DNA from 2 places in the Streptomyces sp. NPDC051907 genome. Region 2 is predicted to be linked to the other one. Evidence: riboswitches for the same ligand, from Rfam matches in the RefSeq annotation. Region 2 holds a riboswitch; the other holds the start of a gene.
What was found. A riboswitch is a leader RNA that binds a small molecule or an ion and turns the genes downstream of it on or off. The one in region 2 is predicted to bind glycine.
Positions count from the first base shown of each region.

Region 1 (7,204 bases), on a different contig from region 2:
CGAGTGACGGCATCGGCTCCTGGAGATTGCAGGCGGGGAACAGTCGCGAGGGCCGGGTGGCGTGTCTCACACGCGCGGCACACGGCCTGCGCCGCTCCCGGGCGGACGGATGGGGGCGAGGCCCCCGAGCGTGCCCGGACCTGCGATCGGCGGACCCTCGCGGACGACGGACCGTGTGGACGGCGGATCGTATGGACGACGGACCCTCGCGGACGACGGATCCGATGGACGGCGGATCGGGCTCTGTGCGCCCGCCGGGGAGCGGGACGCGGTGCCCGGCCGGAGCCGGGGCTCCGCCCGTGAGGCGGCCGGCCTCCCGGCGCGGTGCGCGTCGGCCAGTATGGCGCACGCTGCACAGAATCGTTTCGCCTCGTGAGGCTGCTACCCGTTCCCGCGCACCGCAGACCTCCCGCATGGGACGGGCCCGCACCCGGTCGTGCGGGGTGCGGGCCCGTCCTGTGCCGTGGACCCGAGTGTCAGAGCGTCGGGTACAGCGGGTGCTTCGCGGCCAGGGCGCTCACGCGCGCCTTCAGCGAATCGGCGTCGTAGGACGGCTTCAGCGCCTCGGCGATGATGTCCGCGACCTCGCGGAAGTCCTCGTCCTGGAAGCCGCGGGTGGCCAGCGCCGGGGTGCCGATCCGCAGGCCCGAGGTCACCATCGGCGGCCGCGGGTCGTTGGGGATGGCGTTGCGGTTGACCGTGATGCCGAGCTCGTGGAGGCGGTCCTCGGCCTGCTGGCCGTCCAGCTCGGAGTTGCGCAGGTCCACCAGGACCAGGTGCACGTCCGTGCCGCCGGACAGGACCGAGACGCCGTGCTCGCCGACGTCGGCCTGCACCAGGCGCTCGGCCAGGATGCGCGCGCCGTCCAGGGTGCGCTGCTGGCGCTCCTTGAAGTCCTCGGAGGCCGCGACCTTGAAGGAGACCGCCTTGGCCGCGATGACGTGCTCGAGGGGGCCGCCCTGCTGGCCGGGGAAGACCGCGGAGTTGATCTTCTTGGCGAGCTCCTGCGTCGAGAGGATCACGCCGCCGCGCGGACCGCCGAGGGTCTTGTGCGTGGTGGTGGTCACGACGTGGGCGTGCGGCACCGGGTTGGGGTGCAGGCCCGCGGCGACCAGGCCGGCGAAGTGCGCCATGTCGACCATCAGGTACGCGCCGACCTCGTCGGCGATCCGGCGGAACGCGGCGAAGTCCAGCTGGCGGGGGTAGGCGGACCAGCCGGCGACGATCAGCTTCGGCTTGGACTCCTTGGCGAGCCGCTCGACCTCGGCCATGTCGACCTGGCCGGTGGCGTCGTCGACGTGGTAGGGGACGACGTTGTAGAGCTTGCCGGAGAAGTTGATCTTCATGCCGTGGGTCAGGTGCCCGCCGTGCGCGAGGTTCAGGCCCATGATCGTGTCGCCGGGCTTGAGCAGCGCGAACATCGCGGCCGCGTTGGCCTGCGCGCCCGAGTGGGGCTGCACGTTCGCGGCCTCGGCGCCGAACAGCGCCTTGATCCGGTCGATCGCGATCTGCTCGACGACGTCGACGTGCTCGCAGCCGCCGTAGTAGCGGCGGCCGGGGTAGCCCTCGGCGTACTTGTTGGTGAGGACCGAGCCCTGGGCCTCCATGACCGCGACCGGAGCGAAGTTCTCCGACGCGATCATCTCGAGGGTGGACTGCTGACGGTGGAGCTCGGCGTCGACAGCAGCGGCGACGTCCGGGTCCAGCTCGTGGAGAGAGGTGTTGAGAAGAGACATGGCCATCCGTCCTTAGGCGCCGGAGAACTCGGTGTACTCGTTCGCGGAGAGCAGGTCGCCCGGCTCGTCCGTGACGCGCACCTTGAAGAGCCAGCCGCCCTCGAAGGGCGCGGAGTTCACCAGCGACGGGTCCTCCACGACGTGCTGGTTGGCTTCGACGACCTCGCCGGAGACCGGCGAGTAGAGGTCGCTGACCGACTTGGTCGACTCCAGCTCACCGCAGGTCTCGCCCGCGGTCACCGTGGCGCCGACCTCCGGGAGCTGGACGTACACCACGTCGCCGAGCGCGTTGGCCGCGTGCTCCGTGATGCCGACCGTCGACACGCCGTCCTCGGCGGTCGACAGCCACTCGTGCTCCTTGCTGTAGCGCAGCTGCTGGGGGTTGCTCATGAGCTGAATTCTCCTGTACGCGGGGGAGTGCTGGTGAACGGGCTGGGGAGTGTGGAGCGCGTCACTTCTGGCGCTTGTAGAACGGCAGCGCCACGACCTCGTACGGCTCGTGCGCGCCGCGGACGTCGACGCCGACGCCCGCGCTGCCGGGGGCCGCGTGCGCGGCGTCCACGTACGCCATGGCGATCGGCTTGCCGAGCGTCGGCGACGGCGCGCCGGAGGTGACCTCGCCGACGACCTCGCCGCCCACGACGACGGACATGCCGGCGCGCGGCACCCTGCGGCCCTCGGCGATCAGGCCGACCAGCTTGCGCGGCGGGTTCGACTCGGCGCGCTCGGCGGCGGCCTCGAGCGCCGTGCGCCCCACGAAGTCGCCCTCCTTCTCGAACTTCACGACCCGGCCGAGCCCCGCGTCGAACGGGGTCAGCGAGGTGGTCAGCTCATGCCCGTACAGCGGCATGCCGGCCTCCAGGCGCAGCGTGTCGCGGCAGGAGAGGCCGCAGGGGATCAGCCCGGCCGGCGCGCCGGCCTCGGTCAGCGCCTGCCACAGCTTCTCGGCGTGCTGCGGCTCGACGAAGAGCTCGAAGCCGTCCTCGCCGGTGTAGCCGGTGCGGGCGATCAGGGCGGGAACCCCGGCGACCGTGCCCGGCAGGCCCGCGTAGTACTTCAGATTGTCCAGGTCGGCGTCCGTCAGCGACTTCAGGATGCCGGGGGACTCGGGCCCCTGGACGGCGATCAGGGCGTACGCGTCCCGGTCGTCGCGGACCTCGGCGTCGAAGCCGGCGGCGCGGGCGGTGAGAGCGTCCAGCACGATCTGCGCGTTGCCCGCGTTGGCGACGACCATGTATTCGGTCTCGCCCAGGCGGTAGACGATCAGGTCGTCGACGATCCCGCCGTCCTCCTGACAGATGTGCGTGTAGCGCGCGCGGCCCGTGCCGACCGTGCTGATGTTGCCGACCAGCGCGTAGTCCAGCAGGGCGACGGCCTGCGGGCCGGTGACGGTGATCTCGCCCATGTGCGAGAGGTCGAAGAGGCCGGCCTTGGTGCGGACGGCGTTGTGCTCGTCGCGCTCGCTGGCGTACCGAAGCGGCATGTCCCAGCCCGCGAAGTCGGTCATGGTCGCGCCCAGCGAGCGGTGCAGGGCGTCGAGGGCGGTCAGACGGGGGGCAGTGCTCATAGATGTGGCTCCCAGGGCATGGCCAGGCGAGGACGATCCTCCCCATCTGTCATCGGAACCTGAGAGGTTCGTCCCGACCACGCGTACCGGTGGTCGTGACTTGCACCTTGGGTGGAGCCGCTCGACGGCGGCTCGCTTTTCAGATCTGCCTCATCGCACGCGGTACGGGGCCTGAGAGATTCAAGGGAGGAACTTGCTCCTTCGGCGCCCGGCACACACAGTGGCCAGGACTCTCCCGCGCGGATTCAAGCGGCCTGTATGCAGTTGGCGCGCACATCATTGCACGCATCCCGGGGTAGTGGGGTGTCCGGCCCGGAATGTGATCGCGGGGCGGCGAAGTGGGCGACCGACGGCAAAACGGTTGTGTCGCATTACCGTTTCTTTACACTTCATGGGCAAGGGTGGGGTGACCCGAACTTGGGGGAGGCTGATGACGTTGCAGGGGCCCGAGGCTTATGCGACGACCGCGGGGGTGCCCGCTCGGCCGGGTATGCCCGCCCGACTGCTCGGAACGGCTGCGCCGGTCCTGCGCGACCTGCGGGACCGCGTCGGGCGCAGCCCGCGCGCCCTGGACTTCGCGCCGGGCGACGTGGTGGTCGTCTCCGGCCTGCCCGGCAGCGGGAAGTCGACGCTGATCCGGCGCGCCGCCCGCGGCCTGGGCATCGACTCCCAGGACGCCCGGGACCGGTGGGACGCCCGGATGCCCCGCATGCTGCCGTACGCCGTCTACCGCCCGCTCGTGCGGATCGCGCACTACGCCGGGCTGCGGCGGGCGCTGCGGTCGGGCGAGAGCGTCGTCGTCCACGACTGCGGGACGCAGACCTGGGTGCGCCGCTGGCTCGCGCGCGAGGCGCGCAGGCGGGGGAGCGCGCTGCATCTGGTGCTGCTGGACGTGTCGCCGGCCGTGGCCCGCGCGGGCCAGCGGGAGCGCGGCCGGGGCGTCTCCGGCTACGCCTTCGCCCGGCACCGCCGCGCGGTCGGCCGGCTGATCTCCGACGCCGAGCGGGGCAGGCTCCCGCAGGGGTGCGCCTCGGCGGTGCTGCTGGACCGGGACGCGGCGGCGACGCTGGGACGAATCGGCTTCGACGCGCCGTAGGAACGGCCTGGGGGCGGGGCGCCTGGGGCTGGGGCGCCGGGGGCGGTGCGGAGGAGTTCCGGGCGGCTGTGGCGGTTGTGGGGCGCCACGGGCAGTGCTGAGATGCCCCGAGTGGCTATGGCGGCGATGCGGTGCTGGGGACAGTGCTGAGGAGTCCCGAGCGGCTATGGCGGCTATGAGGTGCCGAGGGTGGTGCTGAGAGGCACAGAGCGGCTATAGCGGCTTTGCGGTGCTGGGGACAGTGCCGAGGAGCCCCGAGCGGCTATGGCGGCTTTGCGGCGCCGAGGGTGGTGCTGGCAAGCCCTGAGCGGCTACGGCGGCTTTACGGCGCCTGAGCGGCTGAGGCGCCGCTGGGCAGAGCCCTGAGCTGGCATGGAGCGGCTTACGCGTCGGCCTGGAGATCCTCTCCCGACGGCCTGGAGCTGCCTCTGAGCCGTCCTATGGGCGGGCCTGCCGTCGCCCGGCGTTCGTACGGCGCTAGGGTCGGATGGCGCCAGTGCCGGTGGCGCCGATCCATGGAAGGCCGGGGGAGAAGGACCGCACATGCACACACCGGAGCAAGCCCATCCGCATCCCTATGGCGGCTGGCCTGGGAACGAGCTCGAAGAGACCATGGCCGCCTCGGTCGGCAGCCCCGCGGCCGGCGGACGGCTGATCGAGGTACTCGGGCGCAGCCATGTATGGGTGCCTCTGCCCAACGGCGGCTCGCCCGACAGCCGCGATCTGGACCTGCCGACCATGGAGCTCGAGGGAGCGGCGTACGTACCGGTCTACAGCTCCGAGCAGCAGTTCCTCCAGTGCGTCGGCAGCCATATGTCCTTCACCGTCGCGCCTGCGCGCGAGTTCGCGCGGGGACTGCCGCCGCAGCTCGGCATCGCGGTCAACCCCGGCGGCGCCGTGGGCGTGCCGCTGCCGCCGCCCGCGGTGGCGGAGCTGTGCCGGGTCGGGCGCACCCCCCTGGACGGGCCCGCGAGCGGCGGCCGGGTGCGGCTCTTCGAGCCGGACTGGCAGCAGGAGCCCGTCGACTTCCTCGCGGCGGCGGCCGACGAGTTCGCGGCGTCGGGCGTGGTGCTGAGCGCCCGGCGGGCGCTGGCCTCGATCGAGGGCGACGCCCCGACCCTGTTCATCGGCGTCCAGCTGTCCTCCTGGGAGGCCGCGGACCGCAACGCGCCCATGGACGCGCTCGGCCGGGCGCTGGGCCGCGTACAGGTGGGCTGGCCCGTGAATCTCGTCCTTCTGGACGTCGCGCAGGACCCCGTCGGAGAGTGGATGCTTGAGCGGGTCCGGCCCTTCTATCAGCGACAGCCCGCGTAGTCGTCAAGTCGGTGTCAGGACTGCCGTCTAAGCTGGAGCAGTCGATCGAAGAGGGGCGGGACCCAGGGTGAGCGCGTCAGGCACCGCGGCGGCCGGGCAGGTCGAACACATGCTGCGCCAGGTGACTCCCGGACGCTATGACGCGTACGAGGCACTCCTGCACGCCATCGCCGACCCGTCGAGCGGCCAGGTCTGGATGCTGCTCTGGCACGGCCAGGCGGGCTCGCCCGACGCGCAGTACGGAAACATGGAGGTCGACGGGGTCGGCTACGCGCCCTGCGTCACCTCCGCCCAGGAGCTCTCCGTCTCCGGCTGGAACCGGGCGCACGAGGTGGTCAGCGGACTCGACATCGCACGGACGCTCTATCCGGACCGCTGGGGCATCTGGCTCAACCCCCATGCGCCGGGAGGCGGCGTGGGCATCCCCTGGCTCGACCTGCGCCGCATCGCGACGGGCCTCGACCGGATGCCGGCGGGCCCGCTGCGGCTGTCCGAACCGGCCGTCGAGATCCCGCACTTCTACGCCCTGCTCTCCCAGAACGCCCACCGGACCTCGGCGATCCGCTCCCTGCGGCGCGCGTGGGTGCAGCCGGCGCTGGGGGCGCCGTATCTGGCGATCGGGCTGGATCTGTACGACACGGGCCGGCCGTCGGTCGACGCGGCGCGCGCGATGATGCAGCAGTCGATCACGGCGGTGCCGGACGGGCTGCCGGTGTCGACGGTGGCGATGTCGGACGAGTACGACCCGGTGACGATGTGGCTGCGGGCGAACGCGAGGCCGTTCTACGACCGGGACTCGCATGGGGCGCAGGGGGCGCCGGGGGGCGGGGGCTACGGGTTCCCGCCGCCGCAGGGTCGCTAGTCGGGTTGCTTGCGGGGCCAGTTGACGCGGTGCGGGCCCTTGCGGGGCGCTGCCCCGGACCCCGCGCCTCAATCTCCCCCAGACTCCGTCCGGGGGGACCCCCACGGGGCTGAGTGTGCGCCTGAAACACCGGCGGGGCTTGGTGTCGTCCGGGGGGACCCCCAGGGACTGAACATGCGCCTCAAATCGCCGGGTGGGGTGGAGAATCCAGCCCGTCCGGCGATTGAGGACACGGCCGGAGGCCGTACCGGGGAGACAGCACTCGCCCCGCCCACCCCCCTCGTATAGACCAGTAACCTCCCATTACGCCGTTAGACCCCCGTTGTCCGCATGGCGATACGTCGGTCAACTTTCGTCCCATACACGGTAGATGGCGTTCCGCTCAGCCACCGGTTGCGTCCGTATAACGGAACCCCTCACCACGCATCACGTTTGAGCAACCATTCCCCGCCGGGTCTGGCGGCTGATCGCAGCGCCATTGAAGACTCCCGCAGCAAGGGGAGATTCGCCCCCGTGTACGGCGCGCTTAACACGTACGTCTCGTACCGAAAGCTCCACGTGCACCACCTGTTGTGAACCAAGCCGCTACAGCGGCGGGTACGGGCCGGTCACCTCCGGCCGAGAGGGGT
Region 1 is NZ_JBFAYB010000001.1:68,260-75,463, reverse strand. It holds gene glyA (serine hydroxymethyltransferase) at 477-1,736, opposite strand; gene gcvH (glycine cleavage system protein GcvH) at 1,749-2,126, opposite strand; gene gcvT (glycine cleavage system aminomethyltransferase GcvT) at 2,188-3,303, opposite strand; glycine riboswitch at 3,454-3,551, opposite strand; gene AB0M39_RS00310 (AAA family ATPase) at 3,734-4,399, shown strand; gene AB0M39_RS00305 (enhanced serine sensitivity protein SseB) at 4,943-5,713, shown strand; gene AB0M39_RS00300 (enhanced serine sensitivity protein SseB C-terminal domain-containing protein) at 5,781-6,575, shown strand.
Region 1: linked by a shared signal. The riboswitch ahead of gcvT (glycine cleavage system aminomethyltransferase GcvT) and the one ahead of gcvP (aminomethyl-transferring glycine dehydrogenase) in region 2 are both predicted to bind glycine.

Region 2 (7,204 bases):
CCGCTGATCCGAATCGCCCCATGGAAGGGCCAAGCCCGGTAGGGTGGAGTGAGTGAGCGGGCGGCACATTCCTGCGGCATGACGCAGCGGGCATTTACCACTGCCCGCTGCCTGGTGAAAAACACCGATCGGTTTCGGCCTACCGCAGCGGAGACGGAATCGCAGGCGAGCGCATCGCGCTCCGCATAAATCGCCAGAAACTCCGCATAAAAAAGACCTGATCTCACCTTGCCGGAAATGCCTGGGTCTACTAGCGGAAACACTCTGTGAACACGTGTCGTATAAACTCCGCGAACGAGGCAGAGAGTTAGCGCCCGCGGGCCTTCCAGCCCCCCTCTTGGCCCCGCACGCTGACAGTGCCGTCCGCACCTGCCCACGCTCCAACGTGTCTCCGAAGTGAGAGGCGACCCACCATGCCGCTGCATGTCCCCCCTGCCCCCGCGCCTGCCCTGCGCAGCGTCCTCGCGGCACTCTGCTCCCCCACCGCAGTACGCGAGAACCGCACCCCGGCCCTCAGGTCCGTCCAGGGACCCACGTGCCCCGAACTGCCCCTTCCGGTCCATGTGCTGGACCAGATAGTCCCGACCGACGGACGTCCCGCCACGCGCCTGACGGGCTGGCGCTTTCTGATCCGCGCCGGCGAACGCGCCGTGGCCGCCGCGGAGACGACGCTCACGCCCGACGGCTGGACGTTCTCGCACTTCTTCGAAGGCCCCTATCTCGCCTCTACCGAACGGGCGCTGCGCCAGGCCGAGTCCCTACGAACTCCCTTCCAACCCCGGCTCCTGTCCGTGCCCGAGCTCTACATGCTCACGCTATGGCTGCACGGCGACATCGAGGCCGACGCGTCGGCCGGCGCCCTCCAGCCCTCCGACGTGCTGGTGCCGCTGGCGCCCGCGCCGCCCGGCATCGCGGCCCACCGGCCGCACCGGGTCGCCGAACTGCTCCCGGTGATGACGCTGCGGCTGACGCCGGCGCCCCTGCTGGGCTCGCCCGCCTGACATCGACCGCTCGGCGCGCGCCCACCCGGCGACCGCCCGCTCGCACGCTGTTCGCGCCCCGTGACCAACCGGTCGCGGGGCGCGCTGCTGACCCGTCCGGACTAGTCCCAAGAGGCCACTGCGAACCATCCAAAAGGACAGGTGAGTTGCGTTGAACCGTCCGCCCGGGTGATACGTCTCTAACCAGTAGGAAGAGCTGTCGCGAAATCCCTGCGGATTGACGCCCGTGGGGCAACACTGGGATCGGACCGAGAGATACGGGGGGCGGCCATGAACAGCTCATCGAGCCGCAGGACACTCACTACACCGCAGCGAAAGAACCCACCCATGTGCCAGCACCAGCCATCCTGCCCCACCTCCGACTCGCCCGACCGGGAGGCGGCGCGTCTTGTGGCGCACCACCCGGAGCAGGGCTGGAGCCTGCTGTGCAACGGAGTCCTCCTCTTCGAGGACACCGGCGAACTGCTGCCGGACGGGCAGATCATCGCGCCGCACCGGCCGACGAGCACCGGGCAGGTGATGACGGCCGCCTGAGCGCCGTCCGTACGACAAGGGGCCGGCAAGGAGATCGCTCTCCGTACCGGCCCCGACGCATGTCCGCAGGCGCTCGGCTCCCGTACGCGCCAGCCGTGACGCGCACGTCGGCGGAGGGCGCGCCGGTCAGTCGCCGTACGCGCCGGTCCGCCGTGCGCGTCAGTTGTCGTACTCGTCCAGCGGCGGGCAGGAGCAGACGAGGTTGCGGTCGCCGAAGGCGCCGTCGATCCGGCGCACCGGCGGCCAGTACTTGTCCGCGGCGCTCACTCCGGCCGGGAAGACCGCCTCGTCACGGCTGTAGGGGTGCTCCCACTCCCCGCCCAGCGCGGCCGCGGTGTGCGGGGCGTTGCACAGCGGGTTGTCCTCGGCCGGCCAGTCGCCGGACGCGACCTTCTCGATCTCGCCGCGGATCGCGATCATCGTGTCGCAGAAGCGGTCGATCTCGTTGAGGTCCTCGCTCTCGGTGGGCTCGATCATCAGCGTGCCGGCCACCGGGAAGGACATCGTGGGCGCGTGGAAGCCATAGTCGATCAGCCGCTTGGCGATGTCGTCGACGCTCACGCCGGTCGTCTTCGACAGCGGCCGCAGGTCGACGATGCACTCGTGCGCGACCAGACCGGCCGGACCGGTGTAGAGCACCGGGTAGTGCGGCTCCAGGCGCTTGGCGATGTAGTTGGCCGCGAGCACCGCGACCTGCGTCGCGCGCTTGAGGCCCTCGCCGCCCATCAGGCGGACGTACGCCCACGAGATCGGCAGGATGCCGGCCGAGCCCCAGGGAGCGGCCGAGATCGGCCCCACGCCCGTCTCCGGGCCCGCGGTCGGCTGGAGCGGGTGGTTGGGCAGGTACGGCGCGAGGTGCGCGCGCACGCCCACCGGGCCGACGCCCGGGCCGCCGCCGCCGTGCGGGATGCAGAAGGTCTTGTGCAGGTTCAGGTGCGAGACGTCGCCGCCGAACTTGCCCGGCTTGGCGAGGCCGACCAGCGCGTTGAGGTTCGCGCCGTCGACGTACACCTGGCCGCCGGCCTCGTGCACCTGCGCACAGATGTCGGCGACGTGCTCCTCGAACACGCCGTGCGTCGAGGGGTACGTGATCATGAGCACGGACAGCTCGTCGCGGTACTGCTCGATCTTGGCGCGCAGGTCCTCGACGTCGATCTCGCCGTCGTCGGCGGTCTTCACCACGACGACCTTCATGCCCGCCATCACGGCGCTGGCGGCGTTGGTGCCGTGCGCGGAGGAGGGGATGAGGCAGACGGTGCGCTGGTCGTCGCCGTTGGCGCGGTGGTACGCGCGCACGGCGAGCAGGCCCGCGAGCTCGCCCTGCGAGCCGGCGTTGGGCTGGATGGACACGCGGTCGTAGCCGGTGACCTCGCAGAGACGTTCCTCCAGCTCGTGGATGAGCGTGAGGTATCCGCCGGCCTGCTCGACCGGCGCGAACGGGTGCATGGCGCCGAACTCCGGCCAGGTGACCGGCTCCATCTCGGTGGTCGCGTTCAGCTTCATCGTGCAGGAGCCGAGCGGGATCATGCCGCGGTCCAGCGCGTAGTCGCGGTCGGCGAGCTTGCGCAGGTAGCGCAGCATCGCGGTCTCGGAGCGGTGCTGGTGGAAGACCGGGTGGGCGAGGTACTCGTCGCCGCGCAGCTGGGCTGCGGGCAGCGTGTCCTCGGCGACGGCGTCGAGCGCCTCGACGTCGGCCTCGACCCCGAAGGCGGTCCACACCGCGGCCAGCTGCGCGCGGCCGGTGGTCTCGTCGCAGGAGATCGACACATGGTCGGCGTCGGCGAGGTGGAGGTTGACCCCGCCCTCGCGCGCGGCGGCGACCACGTCGGCGGCCCGGCCGGGGACGCGCACGGTGAGCGTGTCGAAGTAGGCGCCGTGCACGACCTCGACGCCGCCGGCCTTCAGGCCCGCCGCCAGGATCGTCGCGTAGCGGTGGGTGCGCTGGGCGATGCCCTTGAGGCCGTCGGGGCCGTGGTAGACCGCGTACATACCGGCCATCACGGCGAGGAGCACCTGGGCGGTGCAGATGTTGCTGGTGGCCTTCTCGCGGCGGATGTGCTGCTCACGGGTCTGCAGGGCGAGGCGGTAGGCCTTGTTGCCGTCCGCGTCCACGGAGACGCCGACGAGGCGGCCGGGCAGGCTGCGCGCGAACTTGTCGCGGACGGCCATGAAGCCGGCGTGCGGGCCGCCGAAGCCCATCGGGACGCCGAAGCGCTGGGTGGTGCCGACGGCGATGTCCGCGCCCAGCTCGCCGGGCGAGGTGAGCAGGGTCAGCGCCAGCAGGTCGGCGGCGACGGTGACGATCGCGCCGAGCTCGTGGGCCTGGTCGATGACGGGCTTGATGTCCCGGACCGCGCCGGAGGCGCCCGGGTACTGGAGCAGCACGCCGAAGACGCCGCGCTCGGCGATCTCGGCGGGGATGCCGTCGCTCAGGTCCGCGGTGACGACCTCGACGCCGGTCGGCTCGGCGCGGGTCTCGATCACCGCGATGGTCTGCGGCAGCGCGTCGGCGTCGATCAGGAAGACGCCGTCCTTGACCTTGCCGACCCGGCGGGCGAGCGACATGGCCTCGGCTGCGGCCGTGCCCTCGTCCAGCAGCGACGCGCCGGAGGTGGGCAGGCCGGTCAGGTCCGCGACCACGGTCTGGAAGTTGAGGAGCGCTTCGAGCCGCCCCTGCGAGATCTCCGGCTGGTAGGGCGTGTACGCGGTGTACCAGGCCGGGTTCTCCATGACGTTGCGCAGGATGACCGGCGGCGTGAAGGTGCCGTAGTAGCCGAGCCCGATCATCGGCGCGAGGACCTGGTTGCGGTCGGCGAGGTCGCGCAGCTCGGCGAGCACCTCGGCTTCGGTGCGCGCGCCCGGGAGGTTCAGGGCCTCCGCGCTCTTGATCACATCAGGCACCGCTGCGGCGGTGAGCTCGTCGAGCGAGCCGTATCCCACCTGCGCGAGCATCTTGGCCTGGGCCTCGGCGTCGGGCCCGATGTGGCGCTGCTCGAACGGGGTGCCCCGCTCCAACTGGGAGAGAGGAATGCGGTTGGCGGTCATTAAGGAGGCCTCCTGGTCTGACACGACCTTCGAGGGGCACCGCGGCGCGGATGCCCGGACGGCCTCCCCCTCTGTCATCTCAACCTGAGAGTTTCACCGGAGGGCCCCGGCACGGGGATTTCCCGCATGCGGAACGCTCCGACTTTCACCGTCGGTGAGAGCGGATGCCGTCCGACGCCCGCCCTTCTTTCCAGAGTGACCTCGTCCGTGCGGTACAGGGGCCTGAGAGATTCCGGGGAGGATTTGCTCCTTCGGCGCCGCCGGCAGTTTCACCGGAGGACTCTCCCGCACGGGGTCAGCAGCCGTTTGCCAGGGTACCAGCGCACTCCCTCGCCGATCGCTCAAGTGGCCGACGCCACCGATCTGCACTTTTGTAGTATTTACAGTCGATTGCGAGCATTGCGACCTTTTGGAGGGACCGTGCAGACCGACATCGATCCGCGCAGCCTGATCGGCCGCAAGGCGTTCGACCGCAATGGGGCCAAGCTCGGCACGGTGGACGAGGTGTACCTCGACGACGCCACCGGGGCGCCCGAATGGGCGGCTGTGCGCACCGGCATCTTCAGCCGGGACGCGTTCGTGCCGCTGGAGCCCAGCAAGGTCGTCGACAACGCGCTGCACGTGCCCTACGAGCGCTCGCTGATCAAGGACGCTCCGGACTTCGGCGTCGGCCGCCATCTCTCCCCCGAGCAGGAGCTCCAGCTCTACCACCACTACGGCTTGGAGATCTCCGCGCCGCCCGAGACGTCCGCCCCCTCCTCCGGCAAGGACCGGGACTTCGGCCGGCTGGCCGGCACGGAGGACTGAGGCGCCTCCTCGAAGGACGGGCCCGGATCATCGGACGGGCCTGACGTAAGCGCGCCCGAGGCAGCCTCGCCGGCGAGCAGCGCTTCCTCGGAAGGCCTGACCAGGGGCAGCGGATCGGCGGGCTCCAGGTCGGGGTCGTCCACCCGGAAGGTGCGTACGCGCCCCGGCGGCGACCACGGCTCCTCGAACCGCACCGTGACCCGCCCGACCCCGCTGCCCTGCACCCACCCGGCCCCGTACACGGCATGCCGTACGTCGTGCCCGGCATGCCAGCGCCGCTGCTCCGGAGCGCTCGGCTCCACGTCGCCCGCACCGCCCGCACCGCCCGCAGCACCCGCAGCACCCGCAGCACCCGCAGCACCCGCAGCCGAGCCTGCCGCCGCGCCGTCCACTCCCCCGCCCTCGCGTCTCTCCCGTCCGCCGGGAGCCTCGTCGGCCGCCGGGGGCGAGGACGCGCCCTCCGCCGTCTCCCCGCCCCCGGCGGCCGCAGCCCCGCCAGCCGTCTCCGCAGCCTCGGCCTCAGCCGCCGCGGCCTGTGCGAAGAGGTCCTCCTGCGTGTAGTCGGCGAGCCCGGTCACGCCCACCCCCAGCAGCCGCACCCCGCCCGTCGTGTCCACGGCCTCCAGCAGCCGCGCCGCGGCCTCCCGCACCACGGCGGGATCGTCCGTCGGGCCGCGCAGCGTCTCCGAGCGCGTCAGGGTCGAGAAGTCGAACCGCCGCACCTTCAGCACGATGGTCCGCCCCGAGTGCCCGGACGCCCGCAGCCGCTGCACACACCGCTCGGCCAGCCGCTCCACCTCGATCCGCACCCGCACCCGGTCGTGCAGGTCCACGTCGAAGGTGTCCTCCACCGACACCGACTTGGCGTCCCGCTCGGCGACCACGGGCCGGTCGTCGTACCCCTGGGCCATCAGATACAGCGAGGCCCCGTGCGCCCTGCCCAGCAGCCGTACGAGCTCGTCCTCGCCCGCCTCCGCCAGATCGGCGACCGTCGTCATGCCGGCCCGCCGCAGATGCTCCCCGGTCGCCGGCCCGACCCCGGGCAGCGTCCGCACGGACATCGGCCCGAGCAGCTCCCGTTCCGTGCCCGGCACTATGAGCACCAGTCCGTCGGGCTTCGCCTGCTCGGAGGCGATCTTCGCAAGCATCTTGGATCCGGCGAGCCCGACCGACCCCGTGAGCCCCGTGACCGCCCGGATGTCCGCCCGCAGCCGCTCGCCTGTCTCCCGCGCGGACCGCGCGTCGTCCGCCGCGCCCCCGGCCTCCAGGTCGACGAACGCCTCGTCCAGGCTCAGCGGCTCGACCAGCGGCGACAGCCGCCCCAGCAGCTCCATCACCTGCTCGCTCACCGACCGGTACAGCGAGAAGCGCGGCACCAGATACGCGGCGTTCGGCGCGAGCCGTCTGGCCTGCGCCATCGGCATCGCCGAATGCACCCCGAACCGTCGGGCCTCGTACGACGCGGTGGCGACGACTCCGCGCGGCCCCAGCCCGCCGACAACCACCGGCTTTCCGCGCAGACTCGGCTTCGCCGCCTGCTCGGCGGCGGCGAAGAAGGCATCCATGTCCAGATGCAGGATCGTCGGCGCGGTTCTCACACCCTCGATGCTGCCCTAGACCACTGACAACGGGCCTGAGCACCGCGGACGGGGCGCCCGAGCACCGCGGACACCAGGCCCGAGCACCGCGGGAACTCAGTCCGAGATCGCTCGCAGCGCCCCCGAGACGGTCCATGAGCGGCCCTCAGACGGCCGACGAGCCCTCACGGGAGCATGCCCCGGCCGACCAGCCCTCGCGGGAGGCCACGGCACCACAGG
Region 2 is NZ_JBFAYB010000100.1:8,894-16,097, reverse strand. It holds gene AB0M39_RS34435 (hypothetical protein) at 414-1,001, shown strand; gene AB0M39_RS34430 (DUF5999 family protein) at 1,329-1,535, shown strand; gene gcvP (aminomethyl-transferring glycine dehydrogenase) at 1,695-4,580, opposite strand; glycine riboswitch at 4,781-4,878, opposite strand; gene AB0M39_RS34420 (PRC-barrel domain-containing protein) at 5,001-5,387, shown strand; gene AB0M39_RS34415 (DNA polymerase IV) at 5,294-6,985, opposite strand.